4 regions of the Ureibacillus thermosphaericus genome follow, and region 1 is predicted to be linked to each of the others. Evidence: riboswitches for the same ligand, from Rfam matches in the RefSeq annotation. Region 1 holds a riboswitch; each other region holds the start of a gene.
What was found. A riboswitch is a leader RNA that binds a small molecule or an ion and turns the genes downstream of it on or off. The one in region 1 is predicted to bind lysine.
Positions count from the first base shown of each region.

Region 2: linked by a shared signal. The riboswitch ahead of UtA1_RS10290 (transporter substrate-binding domain-containing protein) and the one ahead of UtA1_RS12855 (amino acid kinase family protein) in region 1 are both predicted to bind lysine.
Region 3: linked by a shared signal. The riboswitch ahead of dapA (4-hydroxy-tetrahydrodipicolinate synthase) and the one ahead of UtA1_RS12855 (amino acid kinase family protein) in region 1 are both predicted to bind lysine.
Region 4: linked by a shared signal. The riboswitch ahead of dapA (4-hydroxy-tetrahydrodipicolinate synthase) and the one ahead of UtA1_RS12855 (amino acid kinase family protein) in region 1 are both predicted to bind lysine.

Region 1 covers NZ_AP018335.1:2,670,027-2,675,582, forward strand. Annotated here, with positions in the region: gene UtA1_RS17690 (amino acid kinase family protein) at 1-177, opposite strand, end outside; gene UtA1_RS12845 (IS3 family transposase) at 232-1,104, opposite strand; gene UtA1_RS12850 (helix-turn-helix domain-containing protein) at 1,101-1,394, opposite strand; gene UtA1_RS12855 (amino acid kinase family protein) at 1,686-2,114, opposite strand; lysine riboswitch at 2,236-2,420, opposite strand; gene uvrC (excinuclease ABC subunit UvrC) at 2,458-4,245, opposite strand; gene trxA (thioredoxin) at 4,393-4,707, opposite strand; gene UtA1_RS12870 (electron transfer flavoprotein subunit alpha/FixB family protein) at 4,901-5,556, opposite strand, start outside.
Region 2 covers NZ_AP018335.1:2,143,962-2,149,517, forward strand. Annotated here, with positions in the region: gene UtA1_RS10280 (2-oxoglutarate dehydrogenase E1 component) at 1-723, shown strand, start outside; gene odhB (2-oxoglutarate dehydrogenase complex dihydrolipoyllysine-residue succinyltransferase) at 782-2,029, shown strand; lysine riboswitch at 2,164-2,341, shown strand; gene UtA1_RS10290 (transporter substrate-binding domain-containing protein) at 2,445-3,308, shown strand; gene UtA1_RS10295 (amino acid ABC transporter permease) at 3,440-4,186, shown strand; gene UtA1_RS10300 (amino acid ABC transporter ATP-binding protein) at 4,191-4,928, shown strand; gene UtA1_RS10305 (alpha/beta fold hydrolase) at 5,157-5,556, opposite strand, start outside.
Region 3 covers NZ_AP018335.1:3,470,043-3,475,598, forward strand. Annotated here, with positions in the region: partial or broken gene UtA1_RS16760 (DHH family phosphoesterase) at 1-987, opposite strand, end outside; lysine riboswitch at 1,233-1,411, shown strand; gene dapA (4-hydroxy-tetrahydrodipicolinate synthase) at 1,519-2,406, shown strand; gene UtA1_RS16770 (arsenic transporter) at 2,597-3,898, shown strand; gene UtA1_RS16775 (alpha/beta-type small acid-soluble spore protein) at 3,993-4,193, opposite strand; gene UtA1_RS16780 (DUF1284 domain-containing protein) at 4,398-4,817, shown strand; gene sstT (serine/threonine transporter SstT) at 5,005-5,556, shown strand, end outside.
Region 4 covers NZ_AP018335.1:5,103-10,658, forward strand. Annotated here, with positions in the region: gene UtA1_RS00025 (LLM class flavin-dependent oxidoreductase) at 1-669, opposite strand, end outside; gene UtA1_RS16875 (restriction endonuclease) at 1,123-1,512, shown strand; partial or broken gene UtA1_RS00035 (DHH family phosphoesterase) at 1,589-2,743, opposite strand; lysine riboswitch at 2,989-3,167, shown strand; gene dapA (4-hydroxy-tetrahydrodipicolinate synthase) at 3,275-4,162, shown strand; gene UtA1_RS00045 (arsenic transporter) at 4,353-5,556, shown strand, end outside.

The DNA.
Region 1 (5,556 bases):
ACGAGCCTGTTGAACTACATTAGGATCCCCTGTATATACCCCATCAAGATCCGTATAGATTTCCACACGTTCTGCATCAATGCTTTTTGCAATCGCTACCGCTGTTGCATCAGTCCCTCCAGCTCCGAGAAGGGTGATGTTGCCCTCATCATCAACACCTTGTCCGCCCGCGACTATGTGCTCATGCTCCTGTCAAGTAGACATTTTTATCCGCCCCGTATTAATCCAAATTTATGCTGCTTTTGTTCTATATTCCATCGGGCTCATTTTTAGTTTAGTTACGATACGTTTGGTGTTATAATAATTAATATAGTTTTCTACTGCTTCGTAAATTTCTCGTACAGTTTCGGGTTGGCTAAAACATCCAAGTTCAACCTTCAGATGACTAAAGAAATTTTCGATGCAGGCATTGTCCCAGCAGTTGCCTCTGCGGGACATGGATTGAGTTATCTCCATCTCACGGAGATACTCTTGATAATCGGGATTAGTAAAGTGAGTGCCTTGGTCACTATGGAGAATCGCTCCTTTACTATATCCCCTTTTTTTAAGCATTTCTAAGGCGCGATACACTAATTTCATTTCCAAACTTGTCCCCATTGAATAAGCCACGATTTCCTCATTAAATAAGTCTTTAATGGCACAGAGATATACCCATTTTTGACGTCCTCTTTTCACGCGAATATACGTAATATCAATGGAAAACTTTACTCCTTCTCGAATGGCTTTGAAGTTACGGCTAAGAAGATTGGGAATTTTTCCATGAACACTTGGACGATATCTAAATTTCTTTTGGCGAATTTTGCATACCAATCCATATTTCCTCATTAAACGGGCAATCCGTTTTTCATTGATGACTAACCCATATTGTCTTTCCAATTCAATTTTGATTCGTTTTCTCCCCACAGTACCACGGTGATCGTTAAACACCTTTAGGATATAAGGGATTAACCGTTCATCAATTTGATCACGATGTTTTTCTCCATTTCTCTTTAACCATTTATAATAACCCGCACGGGATACATTGGCGATTTCCGCTAAAATAGAAATCGGATATTGTTCTGCGTAAGCGTGAATAAAGGCAAATTGTTGTTCTTTGTCATTCACCCCTTTCTTAGATCTAACAACTTTTTTAAGTATTCGTTCTCCAACTGTAATAGGAGATATTTTTCTTCCAAAGATTTTTCAACAGGCGACTGTTTCTGTTTAGCTACTTTTTCTCTTTTGGTTAAGAGAGCTTCATAGCCTCCTTCTTTCACAATTTTCACCCATTCAGAGACTCTTCTCCGATGAATGTTATATATTTTAGCTACCTCTGTGGAAGAATACCCTTCGAAATATTTTTCAATGACTTGTTTTTTGAATTCAAATGTGTAATATCGATATTTTTTCGCCATTTCCATATCCTCCATTCATGTACGAAGTACGCCACCATTGACACCTACCTGATTGTCCGTAGTGATTGTAGATTGCAGATGATCTCAAAAAATAGCTCCTTGCGCTCACTCCGTTTGTCATTGTACTACGGACAAATCGCTTCTAAGTACTTGTTGGCGGGGCCCCGACCCCATCCACCAAGTACTAAGAATCGTGGTAGGTGTCAATGGCATTGCAGCTACGCTGTGGCTTTTTAATAAACCCAATAAATTCCCACATTTTATATTTATTATGCTCATCTTATGGGCGCTTTAATGTGTAAACTTTACAGGTATAATAGCAATGATTATTTCGCCTTTTTTAAACCGTTCAATAATGACATTACCATCGACTTGATGTATGCGAGCATTTCCTGCTAATTTTCGTGTTGTTTTCATTCCAAGTTGCCAGCCTGTAAGGGAAACAGCTCTAAATCCTCTTTTTTGAATGGCGATGGAAAGCAAACTGCTAGCAATTTGATTATTGGTAGAATGGATTGCGTCTAACTCTCTTTCGGATGGTGCATCCGATAAAGAGTAAATAATTTTTTCCAAACCCTCATTTACAGGTGGAGAGGATGGAACGACTGCTACTACATTGCGTCCAAACTTCTTCTCTTCGATGAGTCTTTTTGCTATTTCTCCAATGTTTTCAGGTGATGCTAGATTCCATTCATCCAACTTCACTACAATATTAATCATCGCTACACTCCCCTTATTTTCACAAGCCATGAAATGAAGTTTCCGAATCTTATATAATTAAAGAAAAAAGCAACTCTTCACAAAGGATGGTGAAAAGCTGCCTCAATTTTCAGAAAACACTTTATGAGATAGCTCTCCAGAACCATTTAGATTCTGACAATCTTGCATTTCTTCAATGCAAAACCAGCCAGTAAACTGGAACAAGCAAATTTACCGCTTCGGCAATCTCCCCTTTCCCTAACCTTCTTCAGACTTGTTCCTCTCCTCCAGTTAGGTACTCATGAATCTCGCACCTCTATCTATATCTAAACTTATTTACTTTTAAAATTACATTATCATACAGTTATTCCTTTGACAATGTGTCATTATGGAAATACTGATAGATTGTTTCTGCAACCACTTTTGGCATTTTCGCTTCCATTAATTCTTCCACAGAAGCTTGTTTGATTTTTTTCACTGAACCAAAATGACTCAGTAATTGTTTCTTCCGTTTTGGACCGATTCCTTCAATTTCATCAAGGACAGAGCGTAAAGCGTTCGTTTGATGTTGTTGCCGCAAAAATGTAATAGCGAAGCGATGGACTTCATCTTGTATTCGCTGAAGCAAGTAAAAAGCATCACTTGTTTTTTTCAGTGGAATCGACATAGGTGGTTCCCCGTATAATAGTTCAGATGTTCGATGCTTCTCATCTTTTGCAAGTCCTGCAATGGGAATTGATAATCCAAGCTCATCTTCCAACACTTCTCGTGCAACTTCAATTTGCCCTTTACCACCGTCAACAATAATTAGATCAGGAAGTGGCAATTGTTCTTTTAATACACGGGTATAGCGCCTGCGAATCACCTCTTGCATCGCTCCATAGTCGTCATGTTTCGCCGTATTTTTTAATTTATATTTGCGATATTCTTTTTTTGCCGGCTTTCCATTAATAAATACGACCATTGCGCTAACAGGATCTGCTCCATGCATGTGGCTGTTATCAAAGGCTTCAATTCTATAAGGCGTTTCAATATTTAGAGCCTCACCTAATTGTTGACAAGCGCCAATTGTCCTCTCTTCCTGGCGTTCAATTAATTGGAATTTTTCTTCGATTGCAAGCATTGCATTTTTCTTTGCTAAATCCACCAGTTCTTTTTTTGTGCCACGTTTTGGCACCAATACTCTTATATTTAATAATTTTTCTAAAATGCTTTTATCAATTGTTTCTGGAATCAATATTTCTTTTGGCTTTAAATGTTCTGTATCATAGAAACGCCCTACAAAAGTTAAAAATTCCTCTTCCGGATCACGGTAAATAGGAAATACAGAAACATCTCTTTCAATTAATTTTCCTTGTCGAACGAAAAAGACTTGAACACACATCCACCCTTTTTCAACTGCATATCCAAATACGTCCCGGTTCGTTTGGTCTCCTGAAACGATTTTTTGCTTTTCCATAACCGTTTCGATATATTGAATTTGATCTCGATATTCCTTTGCTCTTTCAAATTCAAGCTTTTCCGCAGCCTCCATCATTTTTTTCTCTAATTCTTTTTTTACTTGTTCATGGCCGCCATTTAAGAATTTTATGATGTCATTTGTCATTTCTTCAAAAATTTTCGGATCTATATCTTTAACACATGGAGCTAAACATTGCCCCAAATGATAATACAAACAAACTCGATCTGGCAGTCGGTTGCATTTTCTTAATGGATAGATGCGGTTGAGGAGCTTCTTTGTTTCATTCGCGGCAGATACATTCGGATAAGGTCCAAAATATTTAGCTTTGTCTTTTTTCACTTTTCTTGTCGTAATAATTCTTGGATAAATTTCATTGGTAATTTTAATATAAGGATAACTCTTGTCATCCTTTAACATTACGTTATATTTTGGATCATATTGTTTGATTAAATTGAGCTCCAAAATTAAAGCCTCTAAATCACTTGAAGTAACAATATATTCAAAATCTTCTATTTCACTAACTAGCAGTTGAGTTTTACCATCATGGGAACCAGTAAAATAGGATCGAACTCTATTTTTTAAGACTTTTGCCTTTCCGACGTAAATAACCGTTCCTTGTCGGTCTTTCATTAAGTAGCATCCAGGCAAATCTGGTAACAGCGCCAATTTATTTTGAATTGTTTCATTCATGGAGTATCACCTTACATTTAATCAACCTACTTTAACTCTATTATACGAATATCTTAAAGCAAAAATCGATAAGTTTTCTTTTAAATCAATAATCATATCCAAAATAAAAAATCGAGCACAAACAAATTCTTTGTGCTCGGTTGAATATTATTTATTGTTGTTGATGAATTCAACTAATGCTTCTTTTGGTTGGAAGCCAACAGTTTTTGCAATTAATTGGCCATCTTTAAATAAAAGCAAAGATGGAATCGACATAATTTGATATTCAGCAGCTGTTGCTGGATTGTTATCAACATCAACTTTTACAATTTTCACTTCTGAACCCATTTCGGCATCGAGTTCTTCTAATACAGGTGCAATCATTTTACAAGGTCCACACCAAGCTGCCCAGAAATCTACTAATACTAAACCAGAAGAGATTTCTTGTGAAAAGTTTTGATCAGTAGCATGTACAATTGCCATTTATAAAATGCCTCCTTAATGTAACATCTTTTAGTAGTATAGCACGTTAAAAATTCAAAGGGTAGTAAAGTGTTTTAAGAAATTGAAATCCGTTCATCTAACAAACAAATTCCTTTAATGATTTACTTTTTCACAATAAATAACCACATCTCTGAGATTTGAGATGTGGTGAGGAGATTACCAGTTTTAGATTTTAAGAATTTACTTTTAATGCTTTAATTTCTTCAATTAATAACGGAACGACTTCAAATAAGTCGCCGACAATTCCATAATCAGCAACTTTGAAAATGTTTGCTTCAGGGTCTTTGTTAATTGCAACAATTACTTTTGAGTTAGACATACCTGCTAAGTGCTGAATTGCACCAGAAATACCACACGCGATGTATAAATCTGGTGTTACCACTTTACCTGTTTGACCAATTTGCATTGCATAATCGCAATAACCCGCATCACAAGCACCACGGGAAGCACCTACTGCACCGCCCAGTAAGTTGGCAAGCTCTCTTAATGGTTCAAATCCTTCTGCTGATTTTACACCGCGACCGCCAGACACGATTACTTTCGCTTCAGATAAATCAACACCTGTTGTTGCATTGCGAACAACTTCTTTTACAATCGTACGCAAGTTTTTAATATCTACAGATACAGATTGAACGTCTCCTGTGCGGCTTTCATCTCGTTCAAGTGGCGCAATATTGTTAGGACGAACTGTCACGAACACGAGTCCTTCTTTAATTTTTACTTTTTCAAAAGCTTTACCTGAGTAAATTGGACGTACAAATAGTGCATCATCGCCTGTTCCTTCAATCTCTGTTACATCTGAAATCAATCCAGATTGCAGGCGAGATG
Region 2 (5,556 bases), 530 kb from region 1:
GATAACTTCATTACAGCTGCTCGTTCTAAATGGGGTCTTAAATCTGGATTAGTTCTTTTATTACCAAATGGTATGGAAGGACAGGGTCCAGAACACTCTGCAGCACGCATTGAACGTTACTTGCAATTATGTGCTGAAAATAACTGGATTGTTGCAAACTGTTCAAATGCCGGAAACTACTTCCACTTATTACGTCGACAAGCGAAAATGCTTGGAACTGAAGGAGTGCGTCCATTAGTAGTTGCAACACCAAAATCATTATTGCGTCATCCATTAGCTGCAGCTACATTAGAGCAATTATCTGAAGGAAAATTCGAGGAAGTCATTGAACAACCAGGACTCGGACAAAATCCTAAAAAAGTGGAACGCATTATTTTAGCTTCTGGTAAAGTGACAATTGACTTAGCAGAAGCAATTAAAGACGGTGAAGGATTCGAAAAACTTCACATCCTTCGCATTGAACAATTATATCCATTCCCGATGGAAAAACTTTCTGAAATCATTGCGAGATACCCTAACGCGAAAGAAATTGTTTGGGTACAAGAGGAACCTAGAAACCAAGGTCCTTGGAAATTTGCCTTAGAATACTTATTTGAATTAGCTGAAGGCAAAAAAGTACGTTATGTTGGACGTCCAGAAATGTCTTCTACTTCAGAAGGTGACATGGACTCACATAAAGTTGCTCAAGCTAAAGTAATTAACGACGCTTTAGCAGATTTGTAATCTTGCATAATTTACGTTAAGATTTAACAGTGTTGAGAATTAAAGGAGGATATAAAAAGTGGCTGAAATTAAAGTCCCTGAATTAGCAGAATCGATTACGGAAGGTACAATTGCACAATGGGTGAAAAAAGTTGGAGATCGCGTTGAGAAAGGCGAATTCATTGTTGAATTAGAAACAGATAAAGTAAATGCAGAAATTATTTCTGAAGAAGCAGGAGTATTAACTCAAATTTTAGCTGAAGAAGGCGATACAGTATTAGTTGGCCAAACAATTGCGATCGTTGAGCCTGTTGAAGGTGGAGCTGAACCTACTCCAGCACCTCAAGCAGAACCTGCAAAAGAAGCGGTTAAAGAGGAACAACCACAAGCTCCTCAAGCACAACCAGCACAAGCTGCACCGGTTGTTGAGGAAACATCTAATGAGCGCGTAGTAGCTTCACCAGCTGCACGTAAACTTGCTCGTGAAAAAGGCATTGATTTAGCAGCAATTTCACCAGTAGACCCACAAGGCCGAGTTCGTGTACAAGATGTTGCTGCTCATGCTGCTAAACCAGCACAACCAGTGCAAGCAGCACAACCTGTAGCACCTGCTGTAACTGTAGATGAATCTCGCGTTACAGTTGAAAGAATGAGCCGTCGACGTCAAACAATTGCAAAACGTCTTCTTGAAGTTAAACAAAATACGGCAATGTTAACAACATTCAACGAAATTGACATGACAAATGTAATGGAATTACGTAAACGTAAGCAAGAACAATTTGTGAATGAGAATGGTATTAAACTTGGATTCATGTCATTCTTCACAAAAGCAGTAGTTGCTGCATTGAAAAAATACCCTTATGTAAATGCACAAATTGTTGGTGATGAAATTCATAAATTTAACATTTATGATATCGGTATTGCGGTATCTACAGAAGAAGGTTTAGTAGTTCCAGTTGTACGTGATGCAGATCGCAAAAACTTCGCTGAAATTGAAAGAGAAATTGCAGAACTTGCTCAAAAAGCACGTGAAAAGAAATTAGCAATTTCTGATTTACAAGGCGGAACATTTACAATTACAAATGGCGGTATCTTTGGTTCATTAGCTTCAACACCGATTATCAATGGTACGCAAGCAGGTATCCTTGGTATGCACTCAATTGTAAACCGTCCAGTAGCTGTAAACGGCCAAGTTGAAATTCGTCCAATGATGTATGTGGCACTTTCATACGATCATCGAATCATTGATGGTAAAGATTCAGTTGGATTCTTAAAAACAGTTAAAGAATTAATCGAAAATCCTGAAGATTTACTTCTAAATTCATAAGAAAATGTATAATATACTCCCCAACTATTTTTGGGGAGTATATTTGGTACTATTAAACTTTTCCTATTTGTTATTGACAAGTAAACACCATTTAGGTTATGCTTCTCTTAACAATTGAATATTCTAGCCTCACTTGGTAGGGTAGAGGCGCGGTATTTATTAGTTTCTCATGGAGCTTGAGCGAGTGAAGAAGTGGGAAAGAAGGAAATATCGCCGAAGTGTAGTTATTTGCTCAGATAACTATGCTGGGGTTACAGTGAATAACTGTAACACTGTCTTACATGTTTATATGTAAGGTGTGCTATTCCAAAGTGGAACTAGAGGTATTAGTCTAACAAATTGATGCGACCTTAAGTTCTTCTTAGGTCGCTTTTTATTTGTGAAGCTAAGCTAAACAGAGACAGGGGGAATTAAGATGAAAAAGAAATTATTGCTACTTTTCATAACCATGATGACGGTTCTCGTTCTTGCAGCATGTGGTTCAGGAAACAAAGAATCAACAGGTGGAGAATCACAAAAAGATTCAGAATCTTCATCCGAGTCAAAAAGTGTATTAAGAGTAGGTATGGAAGCTGCTTATGCACCATTTAACTGGTCTCAAAAAGATGACTCAAATGGAGCAGTTCCTATTGCAGATTCTAAAGAGTTTGCAAACGGTTACGATGTTCAAATCGCAAAACGTATTGCTGAAGGATTAGGGATGGAGCTTCAAATTGTAAAAACTGACTGGGATGGTTTAATTCCATCATTACAATCTGGTGCAATTGATGCAGTTATTGCGGGTATGTCACCTACTCCTGAACGCATGGAAGTAATCGATTTTACAGACAACTATTATACGAGTGATTTCGTAATTGTTGTGAAAAAAGATGGTCCATATGCAAATGCAAAATCGATTCATGATTTTGAAGGGGCTAAAGTAACAGCACAACAAGGTACTACTCACTACAAAGTAATCGATCAAATGACTGGCGTTAATAAACAAGTACCAGCTACAGATTTTGGCCAAATGCGAATCCAATTATCTTCTGGTGCAATTGATGCTTATATTTCAGAACGTCCAGAAGGGATGTCTGCTGAGGCAGCAATTGAAGGATTTACTTACATTGTTCCAGAAGACGGATTTGAGGCTGATGAATCTGATACAGCAATCGCTGTTGGCTTGAAAAAAGGTTCGGACTTAAAAGATAAAATTAACGAAATTTTAGCTGGTATTACGGAAGATGAACGTCATCAAATCATGGAAGAAGCTATTAAAAATCAACCATCACAACAATAGTGTGGTGAAAGGTTGTCTTGAGATTTTCTATAAGACAACCTTTTTCCATTTTCCTTCCCTGTAAAGTTATTTACTGTGCTTAACTTTAATTCTTCTAAGTGCGAACAAAAAAACAATAAGGGGATTTCTTTATGTCTTTCTTAGAAACAGTTTGGAATATTTTTCAGAATAACTGGGATTTGTTTTTGCGAGGAGCATGGATTGCATTAATTCTTGCGATATTAGGTACGATTTTTGGTGCGATTATCGGATTTTTCATCGGGGTTATGCACACGATTCCATTGCAAAAAAAATCCTTTAAAACATATGCATTAAAAACTATTAATTTTATACTAACTTGCTATGTTGAACTATTCCGTGGCACTCCAATGATGGTACAAGCGATGGTTGTGTTCTACGGACTCTATGCCATTGATATTCAATTAAATCGCTTTGTTGCTGGTCTAATTGTTATCAGCTTAAATACAGGTGCTTATATGGCAGAGTATGTGCGAGGTGGAATTGTTTCAATCGATAAAGGACAATACGAGGCCAGTGAAGCGATTGGTATGAATCATTTTCAAACAATGTTCTATATTATCCTTCCTCAAGTAGCTCGAAATATTTTACCAGCGACTGGTAACCAGCTCGTTATGAATATAAAGGACTCTTCTGTACTAAGTGTCATTAGTGTAGTTGAATTATTCTTTACAACGAACTCTGTTGCGGGTAGTACATATCGTTATGCAGAAGCATTCTTAATTGCCTGCGTATTGTACTTCATTATGACATTCACTGTAACTCGTATTCTTCTTTGGTTTGAGAAGAAAATGGATGGACCTGATTCGTACCGAGTGGAGCTTGTGACAGGAAACAAGCCGATAAAGGATGGTGAGTAATGCTATGACAGTGGTCATTGATATCAAACATTTAAATAAAACATTCGGCAATCATGAAGTATTGAAAGATGTCAATTTCCAAGTAAGAAAAGGGGAAGTTGTAACGTTAATTGGAGCTTCAGGATCAGGAAAATCCACATTATTGCGTTGCATTAACTTGCTGGAAACTCCTACAGGCGGTGAGATTATTTTTAATGGAGAAAATATTTTAACGGAAGGTTACAATAAAGAAAAATATCGTACGCACTTAGGTATGGTATTCCAGCAGTTTAACTTATTTAATAACTTGGATGTATTAGGGAATTGTATAGTCGGACAAGTAAAAGTATTGAAACGTTCAAAAGAGGAAGCCATAAACAATGCGATGAAATATTTAACGATTGTTGGAATGGATCGCTATAAGAATGCGCGACCTCGACAACTTTCAGGTGGACAAAAACAGAGGGTTGCAATTGCAAGAGCTTTAGCAATGGATCCAGACGTGATGCTATTTGATGAACCGACTTCTGCCCTTGACCCAGAAATGGTAGGGGAAGTACTAAAGGTTATGCGAGACCTTGCGAAGGCCGGAAATACGATGTTAATTGTTACCCATGAAATGGAATTTGCAAAAGAAGTTTCAGATCGAGTCGTATTTATGGATAAAGGGGTCATTGTTGAAGAAGGGCCTCCTGAACAAGTACTAGTCAACCCAATACACGAAAGAACAAAAGAGTTCTTAAGACGAACATTAAATAAATAAGATGGAACGGGGCTGTCCAGAAAGTCAATCACTTTCTGAACAGCCTTATTTCTTAATAGTTATATTCTCTTGAAAACTTTTCTCCTGCGGTGGTCACATCAAACGCGCCTCCTCGTCGCAATTTATCTGCGTCGAAAGCACTAGCGACAGCGCAATTTATTTGCGGCGAAAGCGCTAGCGACAGCCGCAAAGGGGGTGTCTCAAAATGACTTGTTAGACGCCCCCTTTTTAACTTACTTTATTTTGAAATTGTTTGATATGTTGAGCAATGGCTAAATTGAATAGTTCTGGTCGCTCGATATTCGACAAATGTCCTGTATTTTCAAAAATAATTAAATTGGAAGACTTAATCATGTAATGCATCAGATAGGCATTTTGAATAGGTACAACTTTATCTTCTAGTGAACCAATAATCAGTGTTGGCACATTAATGGTCAACAAATCATAAAAATAGTTTCTTCCAAAAGCTGATTGAACGGATTTTAAATACGTATCTTCTCGAATGTGAAAAGCATTCTTTGCTAATTCATAAACCTTTTGTTCTTCAGGATTGTATAAACATTTTTTGATGAGCCGTTCATTCAGTTGTTCGAGTGACGATTTTTTTAAAAATCGTTTTGTTTTTTCA
Region 3 (5,556 bases), 800 kb from region 1:
GTAATATAAAATAATTGTTATCATCGGCATCAGCATACATCGTACCAAAAGAAGATTCCTTTACATTATACCGATTATATTTCGCATCTTGAGGCATTGGATCAAGCTGAAAAGTATTTTGTACAAATATTTGATATGTTTCCTCTGTTAAGTTACAAACCGCTGCCTTTTGATGTCCTCCTCCGCCATACACTGCTGCGATTTCCGAAACATCCACATGGTCATGAATAGTGCGGAAAGAAATTTTTTTACTTCCCATATTCAATATAGCGATATAGTCAAGATGAGGATGTTCTTTACTTAATTCGTTTCCTAATTCTGAATGATAAGATTCTGCATATACAACTCCAGCAAAATACTCATCATTTTTTATTTGCACTACCTCTCTTTTTTTGCGACGAATATATCGTTCTATCCGATCTTCTTAATTCATCAAAATCGAAGTGTTCAGAAGAAGTTAGTCTGTCAATCATCGTTTCTTCAAATTCATCGATGGACACTAAGAAAAACAATGAATTTAAGAAATGGGCTTTATCATTATCGTTTTTCCCACTCCCAAGTATCATATTGTCTTACGTGCTCCACAAATTCATCAATTGCCTCTGTTGGCTTTAATAACTCGTTTGCAACTAAAAACTGATAAAATAATGAAGTTGCACTTTCTAGCTTCCCTTCCTCATTTTCGACTAATACCGTTCCCCAATCATATTCATTAAAATGCAACGCTGTTTTATGATGATCAATAAGTTGAATATTTTTATATTGTTTAAAATGTGCATTTAATCTTGTGTCATTTTCTTCACTAGGTGATAAATCTGTAATAAATAAAAAAGTATCAGGCAAATCATTTTCTAAAAAGTATTCAATTTCCCGTTCAAGTGAAGCAATTGAATTATATCCTACTTTTACATCTTGTCCAAAGGCAAGTTTCGCTGAAATGCCACATCCAACCCCATCTAAATCATTGTGGGACAGCAATTTATATATTCTATTTCACCAGTAGTATGGATGCTTTTTATAAAAACAACAGCAATATTATTGCAAAGAAGTTAGAATTCCTTTTAAATTTTCAATTTAACAAAATTTTCGATTGAAAATTTAAAATTTTTCTGCATATTGTACAAAATTCAATCATAAATGATATTTAAATACTTAATTGTTATTGCTTTTCCAAATAAAAGGAGCTACAATTATATACAATTATCCATCGACTTATTTCAATATTGCTTTGAAGTAAGGATAGAGGTGCAAAAACCAAGAGTACACAGTTTGAGGATAATGAGGTCCAATGATAATTGTGGAAAGGGGGATTTGCCGAAGTCCCTAGAAACTCATTTTTCTAGGGGCTGGTTCTGCATTGAATAAGTGTAGGACTGTCATATAGGAAACTATATGGAGGGCTATCTTACGCAAAAAATCTTCCTTTTTGCAACAACGAGGCTCTTCGTTGTTGCTTTTTGCGTTTATAAAGAAATTGCCCTTCTCCATTAAATAACATTGAAAAGGATGTGGAGAAGAATGAATTTCGGAAGAGTATTAACAGCAATGGTAACGCCATTTGACAAAAATGGTGACGTAGATTTTGAGGCTACGGAAATTCTAATTCAACATTTAATTGAAAACGGCACAGACGGATTAGTGGTATGTGGTACAACTGGAGAATCTCCTACTTTAACAGATGAAGAAAAAGTAGAACTGTTTAAATTTACTGTGAAGACTGTAAATGGTAGAGTTCCTGTAATTGCAGGTACGGGCTCTTATAATACGAGAGCTTCCATTGAACTTACTAAAAAAGCAGAAGATGCCGGGGTGGATGGCATCATGCTTGTAACTCCATACTACAATAAACCAAACCAAGAAGGAATGTATGAACACTTTAAAGCAATTGCACAAAATACAAAACTGCCAATTGTACTCTATAACATTCCTGGCCGTAGTGTCGTCAATTTATCCGTTGATACGGTAGTTCGTCTTGCGAAAATACCGAATATTGTTGCAATTAAAGAGGCAAGTGGAAATTTAGATGCAATGGCACAAATTATCGAAAACACGCCAAATCATTTCTCACTATATAGCGGGGATGATAGCTTAACATTACCAACATTAGCAATTGGTGGTACAGGAGTAATTTCCGTTGCTTCTCATATTATCGGCAATGAAATGCAATCTATGATTAAAAATTTCTTCATTGGAAATATTCAAGAAGCTGCAAAAGAACATCGAAACCTGTTACCAATTATGAAAGCGATGTTCATTGCACCAAATCCTGCTCCTGTTAAGGCAGCATTAAATATGAAAGGCATAACAGTTGGTGGTGTTCGTCTTCCACTAGTGCCATTAAACGAAGAGCAACAAAAAATGCTAGATTATTTATTAAGAAATACACAATTACAATTGATTTCATAAATATTCTCCTGCCATGAAAATGGCAGGTTTTTATTTTGATAAATAATACTTGGTGGAAAAGTAAATAAAATATTCGATAGGAAAATGAATAGTGATATAATAGCATTTGTGAATTTTAGGCATTTAACTAAATTCATAAGTGCTTATTTTTTTATCTTCAATATGTCACAATTCAACTTTGTTGGAGGATATGATTTTGCTCAATTTACTATTAGCCATTTTAATATTTATCATCACGCTCATACTCGTAATTCGCCAACCAAAAAATATCAATATCGGTTGGTCAGCCTGCTGTGGCGCAATAGTTGCATTGATTGTTGGAGTAGTGGATATTAATGACGTCTTTGAAGTTGTTAACATTACTTGGAATGCGACATTATTATTTATTGCGATTATAATCATTTCCTTAATATTGGATCAAATTGGTTTATTTGAATGGTCTGCACTGCACATGGCTCGCATAGCAAAAGGGAACGGTATTAGAATGTTCATTTACGTTACAGTTCTTGGAGCTTTTGTTTCAGCCTTCTTTTCAAATGATGGTGCAGCATTAATTTTGACCCCTATTGTTCTTGCAATGGTTCGAAATTTAAATTTTAATGAGAAAATGATTTTCCCTTTTATTATGGCTAGTGGTTTTATAGCTGACACTACTTCCCTCCCTTTTTTAATAAGTAACTTAGTAAACGTAATCGCAGCAGATTTTTTTGGAATCAGCTTTATGGAATACTCTTTACGAATGATTATTCCTAATTTCTTTTCATTAATAGCAACCATTATCGTTCTATTTTTATACTTCCAGAAATCTATTCCATCAAAGTATGATGTAATGATGCTAAAAAATCCACGGGAAGTCATACGGGATGAAAAGATGTTTAAATTAGCGTGGCCGGTAATGGCAATTTTATTAACCGGTTATTTTTCAGCTGAATGGATTCATGTACCCGTTAGTATTATTGGTTGGATTATGGCGATATTCTTATTGGCGATGGCTCGAAAAAGTTCAGCAGTCAATACAAAAGCCGTAATAAAAGGAGCGCCATGGAATATTGTATTTTTCTCCATCGGTATGTATTTAGTCGTTTATGGATTAGGAAATGCAGGTTTCACGAAAGGACTAGCCTATGTTATTGAATGGACAGTGCAAGGAGGATTATTCACTACTACGATTGGAATGGGGTATATTGCAGCCTTCTTATCTTCAGTTATGAATAACTTACCTACAATTATGATTGACTCATTAGCAATAGCGGAAACTTCCACGTCAGGTGTAATTCGCGATTCTTTAATTTATGCCAATGTAATCGGCTCAGATTTAGGTCCCAAAATTACACCAATTGGTTCACTTGCTACGCTTGTGTGGCTACATGTACTCTCAAACAAGGGGATTAAAATTTCTTGGGGAGCTTATTTTAAAATGGGGATTATCCTGACACTTCCAATACTATTCTTCACATTAGTTGGTTTATATTTGACGTTATTATTATTTTGATTCTTTATTTTTATATGAGTAAAATTTAATTATAATGGTTACAATAATAACACACCTAAGAACATTTGAACTTAGGTGTGTTTATTATTGCCAATTATTCTGAGTTTCCTTTCAATTGTTGTTGAGCCATTTGCACAAGACGTTTCGTAATTTCTCCACCAACTGAACCATTAGCTCGGGAAGAAGTATCTGGTGAAAGGTTTACGCCAAACTCTTGTGCAATCTCATATTTCATTTGATTCAATGCAGCTTCTGCCCCTGGGAATACTAGTTTGTTAGAACTACGATTTGTCATGTTGTTCACCTCCTTGTGCCATTAGAATGCTCAAGCTATAGCTTTTAATACTTTAGAAATGTAGGGAACATTGAGATTCACTGGAAAAAACAGATTATTTAAGTTGTAACAATATTACAATAGCGTCATATATTCTAATTTTTTCCTCCTAATCAGTATGTTAATATGTTAGTTAGTTAACGTTAACTTTAGGAGGAGCAATTCATGTATAAAATACGAGGGCATCATCTATTTTGCCTTGTTGGTTTTAGAGGTATGGGATATTCTAAAGAATTTGCGGAAAATATGAAGCGCATCCACCAAGAACTTAGGAAAAACCCCAAGACTTTAATTCACATCATCGAGGGCATCGATCAAATTTGTGAAAAATACCCAAACTGCGGAAAATATCATTGTCAAGATGAAAACATCTACATAAGAGATAAACAAATTTTGGAAAAGTTAGGGATACAGATTGGTCAAACTCTCACTTGGGAAGAAATTGAGTCTCGCATTCAAAAATTCGCAACTCCTGAAGATATAGATATTCTTTGTGAAAGTTGTACATGGCGTTCCTATGGTGTATGTAAAGCAGGCATCCAAAGAATCTTAAATGGCGAAGGTTTATGGGAAGTAAATAAATAACCATTTATAAAAATCTCCTGGTGAGGAGATTTTTTATTTTATCTAAATATAAATACTATTTACATTTTTCCGAAATAACAAATTTCTTTGGATTTTAAAAATTCGTGCTAAACTATATCTATCTTAAATGTCCTTTTCGTGTAAACATTTGTATTTGTAAGCAAGATTTTAATCTTTGGAGGTTTTTATGAAAAAACTATTTCATACATGGAGTCAAATTAGCTTAGTCAAACGAATTTTAATCGGTTTAATTTTAGGTATTCTTCTAGCTATTACAATACCTGATACTTTCAGTTGGGTATCCATTTTCGGAAACTTGTTTGTCGGTGCATTAAAAGCCGTGGCACCAGTACTTGTATTGGTATTGGTTATTCAAGCGATTGCAAACCATCGAAGCGGAACAAAAACCAATATGAAATTGATTTTAATTCTTTATGCTATCGGTACTTTTTCCGCTGGTGCAATCGGTGTCATTGCCAGCTTCATTTTCCCAACGACACTGACATTAAAAATGAGTGCTGAAGATGTGTCTCCTCCAGAAGGTATTGCAGAAGTTTTTGAAACGTTGCTTTTTAATGTTGTTAGTAATCCGGTAAATGCTCTTATGAATGCAAATTACATTGGCATATTGGCTTGGGCCGTTCTTCTAGGAATTGCGCTTAAGAAAGCAGCAGATTCAACAAAAACCATGATTGACAATCTTTCAGAAGCAATTTCAACAATTGTGAAATGGGTAATT
Region 4 (5,556 bases), 820 kb from region 1:
ATGTCCTGCTTCTTTTGCTGCACGATAATATAACTTCACTAAAGGAGCAAATTGTAATGGACTGCCGCCGATAATCGCTAAACATAAAGGTAAGCCTAACGCACCTGCTCGAGCTACCGATTGAGGCGTTCCACCACTAGCAATCCAAATCGGAACTTCATTTTCTGGTCTTGGGTATACTCCTCGACCATTAATACTTGGACGATGTTTACCGTTCCAATGAATGATTTCTTGTTTCTGTATTTGTAGTAATAAATCTAACTTTTCCTCGAATAATTCATCATAATCCTGTAAGTCATAACCAAATAACGGAAAAGATTCTATGAAAGAACCCCGGCCTGCCATAATTTCTGCACGCCCGTTCGAAATTGCATCCAATGTAGCAAATTGCTGATACACTCTCACTGGATCATCTGAAGATAATACAGTTACTGCGCTCGTTAATTTAATATTTTTTGTTTTCGTTGTGGCCGCAGCAAGCAATACAGCAGGTGATGAACAAGCATAATCTTTTCGATGATGCTCACCTACTCCATAAACATCTAATCCCACTTCATCAGCTAGTTGAATTTCTTCTACAACTTCTCGAAGTCGCTCCGCATGACTTATCACTTTTCCCGTTCTTACATCTGGCGTCGTTTCTACAAATGTCGTTAACCCTATTTCCATCCTCATTCCCTCCACATACAAAACATATTATCTCGAAATTGAAATATTTTTCTTTGTAATCATACACAAATATTAGGATGATTATCAAATATTCTGTTTTTAATTCTCATCCTTTTTTAGAATATATTCAGCTCCAAAAGTTAAAAAATAATATAAAAAACAAGGAATGAATGTAGATGAAAGAAAGAAAAATTTGAAAGCAAAGTAATTGAATTTTTAATGATTTTGATGTTCAGTTTTGGTATTGTTATCACATTATTCAGTTTGATTTCTATTGAACTAAATGTATATGATATTAAATTGTATTTCATGATTTTCATTACTTTGGTGATATTCTACAAGCCTTTTAGAACTTCAAGTTTTCGTTTTATTTTTTATTTAATTAATCGTACATTGCATTTAATAAAAACCGTTCACACTGACAACGATCTTTTACAGAAAGAACTTATACAATTGAATAATTTGCTAGAAACGGAGTACATCCATCTATTAAAAAAACTTTTTGAAAAACATCGTTACGTAGCACTTATTACAAAGGACATTGAAACTTTCAATGTGGATCTTATTTTATGGAAAGGTACGAGAAAATATATAATACAGATTATAAAAGGGGCAAATGCAGTTGACATCCGAAAGGTTCAACAAGTTGCTGTCAATATAAAAACATACAGTGCAGATGGCGCAATGATTATTACAAATCAATCTTTTACACCATCTGCCAAAAAGTTTTCTTCCTTAAACCATATACTTTTAATTGATCACGATGAATTAATAAATATGATGCAGGATGAAAATAAAAAGTTCGTTTTCCAAACCGCATTATATTTATCACAACATAAATAATAATAAGAATTCGCTAGCTAAATTGAAAGGAGCTAGCGAATTTTGCATTCATAAAAAATATTTCAATCATCTACTTCTAATGTTCTTTTTTTACTCGATTCATTAAATACTCAACAAACACTTCATCACGTACTAGATAGGCTTCATACATCCTCTTTAAATATTTTTCTGCTTCTTCAAAACTTGCAAAAGTTGTTTCTATTAATTGTTCTGGATTTTTCAATCATCCAAACGCCATCTTTTTGTAATATAAAATAATTGTTATCATCGGCATCAGCATACATCGTACCAAAAGAAGATTCCTTTACATTATACCGATTATATTTCGCATCTTGAGGCATTGGATCAAGCTGAAAAGTATTTTGTACAAATATTTGATATGTTTCCTCTGTTAAGTTACAAACCGCTGCCTTTTGATGTCCTCCTCCGCCATACACTGCTGCGATTTCCGAAACATCCACATGGTCATGAATAGTGCGGAAAGAAATTTTTTTACTTCCCATATTCAATATAGCGATATAGTCAAGATGAGGATGTTCTTTACTTAATTCGTTTCCTAATTCTGAATGATAAGATTCTGCATATACAACTCCAGCAAAATACTCATCATTTTTTATTTGCACTACCTCTCTTTTTTTGCGACGAATATATCGTTCTATCCGATCTTCTTAATTCATCAAAATCGAAGTGTTCAGAAGAAGTTAGTCTGTCAATCATCGTTTCTTCAAATTCATCGATGGACACTAAGAAAAACAATGAATTTAAGAAATGGGCTTTATCATTATCGTTTTTCCCACTCCCAAGTATCATATTGTCTTACGTGCTCCACAAATTCATCAATTGCCTCTGTTGGCTTTAATAACTCGTTTGCAACTAAAAACTGATAAAATAATGAAGTTGCACTTTCTAGCTTCCCTTCCTCATTTTCGACTAATACCGTTCCCCAATCATATTCATTAAAATGCAACGCTGTTTTATGATGATCAATAAGTTGAATATTTTTATATTGTTTAAAATGTGCATTTAATCTTGTGTCATTTTCTTCACTAGGTGATAAATCTGTAATAAATAAAAAAGTATCAGGCAAATCATTTTCTAAAAAGTATTCAATTTCCCGTTCAAGTGAAGCAATTGAATTATATCCTACTTTTACATCTTGTCCAAAGGCAAGTTTCGCTGAAATGCCACATCCAACCCCATCTAAATCATTGTGGGACAGCAATTTATATATTCTATTTCACCAGTAGTATGGATGCTTTTTATAAAAACAACAGCAATATTATTGCAAAGAAGTTAGAATTCCTTTTAAATTTTCAATTTAACAAAATTTTCGATTGAAAATTTAAAATTTTTCTGCATATTGTACAAAATTCAATCATAAATGATATTTAAATACTTAATTGTTATTGCTTTTCCAAATAAAAGGAGCTACAATTATATACAATTATCCATCGACTTATTTCAATATTGCTTTGAAGTAAGGATAGAGGTGCAAAAACCAAGAGTACACAGTTTGAGGATAATGAGGTCCAATGATAATTGTGGAAAGGGGGATTTGCCGAAGTCCCTAGAAACTCATTTTTCTAGGGGCTGGTTCTGCATTGAATAAGTGTAGGACTGTCATATAGGAAACTATATGGAGGGCTATCTTACGCAAAAAATCTTCCTTTTTGCAACAACGAGGCTCTTCGTTGTTGCTTTTTGCGTTTATAAAGAAATTGCCCTTCTCCATTAAATAACATTGAAAAGGATGTGGAGAAGAATGAATTTCGGAAGAGTATTAACAGCAATGGTAACGCCATTTGACAAAAATGGTGACGTAGATTTTGAGGCTACGGAAATTCTAATTCAACATTTAATTGAAAACGGCACAGACGGATTAGTGGTATGTGGTACAACTGGAGAATCTCCTACTTTAACAGATGAAGAAAAAGTAGAACTGTTTAAATTTACTGTGAAGACTGTAAATGGTAGAGTTCCTGTAATTGCAGGTACGGGCTCTTATAATACGAGAGCTTCCATTGAACTTACTAAAAAAGCAGAAGATGCCGGGGTGGATGGCATCATGCTTGTAACTCCATACTACAATAAACCAAACCAAGAAGGAATGTATGAACACTTTAAAGCAATTGCACAAAATACAAAACTGCCAATTGTACTCTATAACATTCCTGGCCGTAGTGTCGTCAATTTATCCGTTGATACGGTAGTTCGTCTTGCGAAAATACCGAATATTGTTGCAATTAAAGAGGCAAGTGGAAATTTAGATGCAATGGCACAAATTATCGAAAACACGCCAAATCATTTCTCACTATATAGCGGGGATGATAGCTTAACATTACCAACATTAGCAATTGGTGGTACAGGAGTAATTTCCGTTGCTTCTCATATTATCGGCAATGAAATGCAATCTATGATTAAAAATTTCTTCATTGGAAATATTCAAGAAGCTGCAAAAGAACATCGAAACCTGTTACCAATTATGAAAGCGATGTTCATTGCACCAAATCCTGCTCCTGTTAAGGCAGCATTAAATATGAAAGGCATAACAGTTGGTGGTGTTCGTCTTCCACTAGTGCCATTAAACGAAGAGCAACAAAAAATGCTAGATTATTTATTAAGAAATACACAATTACAATTGATTTCATAAATATTCTCCTGCCATGAAAATGGCAGGTTTTTATTTTGATAAATAATACTTGGTGGAAAAGTAAATAAAATATTCGATAGGAAAATGAATAGTGATATAATAGCATTTGTGAATTTTAGGCATTTAACTAAATTCATAAGTGCTTATTTTTTTATCTTCAATATGTCACAATTCAACTTTGTTGGAGGATATGATTTTGCTCAATTTACTATTAGCCATTTTAATATTTATCATCACGCTCATACTCGTAATTCGCCAACCAAAAAATATCAATATCGGTTGGTCAGCCTGCTGTGGCGCAATAGTTGCATTGATTGTTGGAGTAGTGGATATTAATGACGTCTTTGAAGTTGTTAACATTACTTGGAATGCGACATTATTATTTATTGCGATTATAATCATTTCCTTAATATTGGATCAAATTGGTTTATTTGAATGGTCTGCACTGCACATGGCTCGCATAGCAAAAGGGAACGGTATTAGAATGTTCATTTACGTTACAGTTCTTGGAGCTTTTGTTTCAGCCTTCTTTTCAAATGATGGTGCAGCATTAATTTTGACCCCTATTGTTCTTGCAATGGTTCGAAATTTAAATTTTAATGAGAAAATGATTTTCCCTTTTATTATGGCTAGTGGTTTTATAGCTGACACTACTTCCCTCCCTTTTTTAATAAGTAACTTAGTAAACGTAATCGCAGCAGATTTTTTTGGAATCAGCTTTATGGAATACTCTTTACGAATGATTATTCCTAATTTCTTTTCATTAATAGCAACCATTATCGTTCTATTTTTATACTTCCAGAAATCTATTCCATCAAAGTATGATGTAATGATGCTAAAAAATCCACGGGAAGTCATACGGGATGAAAAGATGTTTAAATTAGCGTGGCCGGTAATGGCAATTTTATTAACCGGTTATTTTTCAGCTGAATGGATTCATGTACCCGTTAGTATTATTGGTTGGATTATGGCGATATTCTTATTGGCGATGGCTCGAAAAAGTTCAGCAGTCAATACAAAAGCCGTAATAAAAGGAGCGCCATGGAATATTGTATTTTTCTCCATCGGTATGTATTTAGTCGTTTATGGATTAGGAAATGCAGGTTTCACGAAAGGACTAGCCTATGTTATTGAATGGACAGTGCAAGGAGGATTATTCACTACTACGATTGGAATGGGGTATATTGCAGCCTTCTTATCTTCAGTTATGAATAACTTACCTACAATTATGATTGACTCATTAGCAATAGCGGAAACTTCCACGTCAGGTGTAATTCGCGATTCTTTAATTTATGCCAATGTAATCGGCTCAGATTTAGGTCCCAAAATTACACCAATTGGTTCACTTGCTACGCTTGTGTGGCTACATGTACTCTCAAACAAGGGGATTAAAA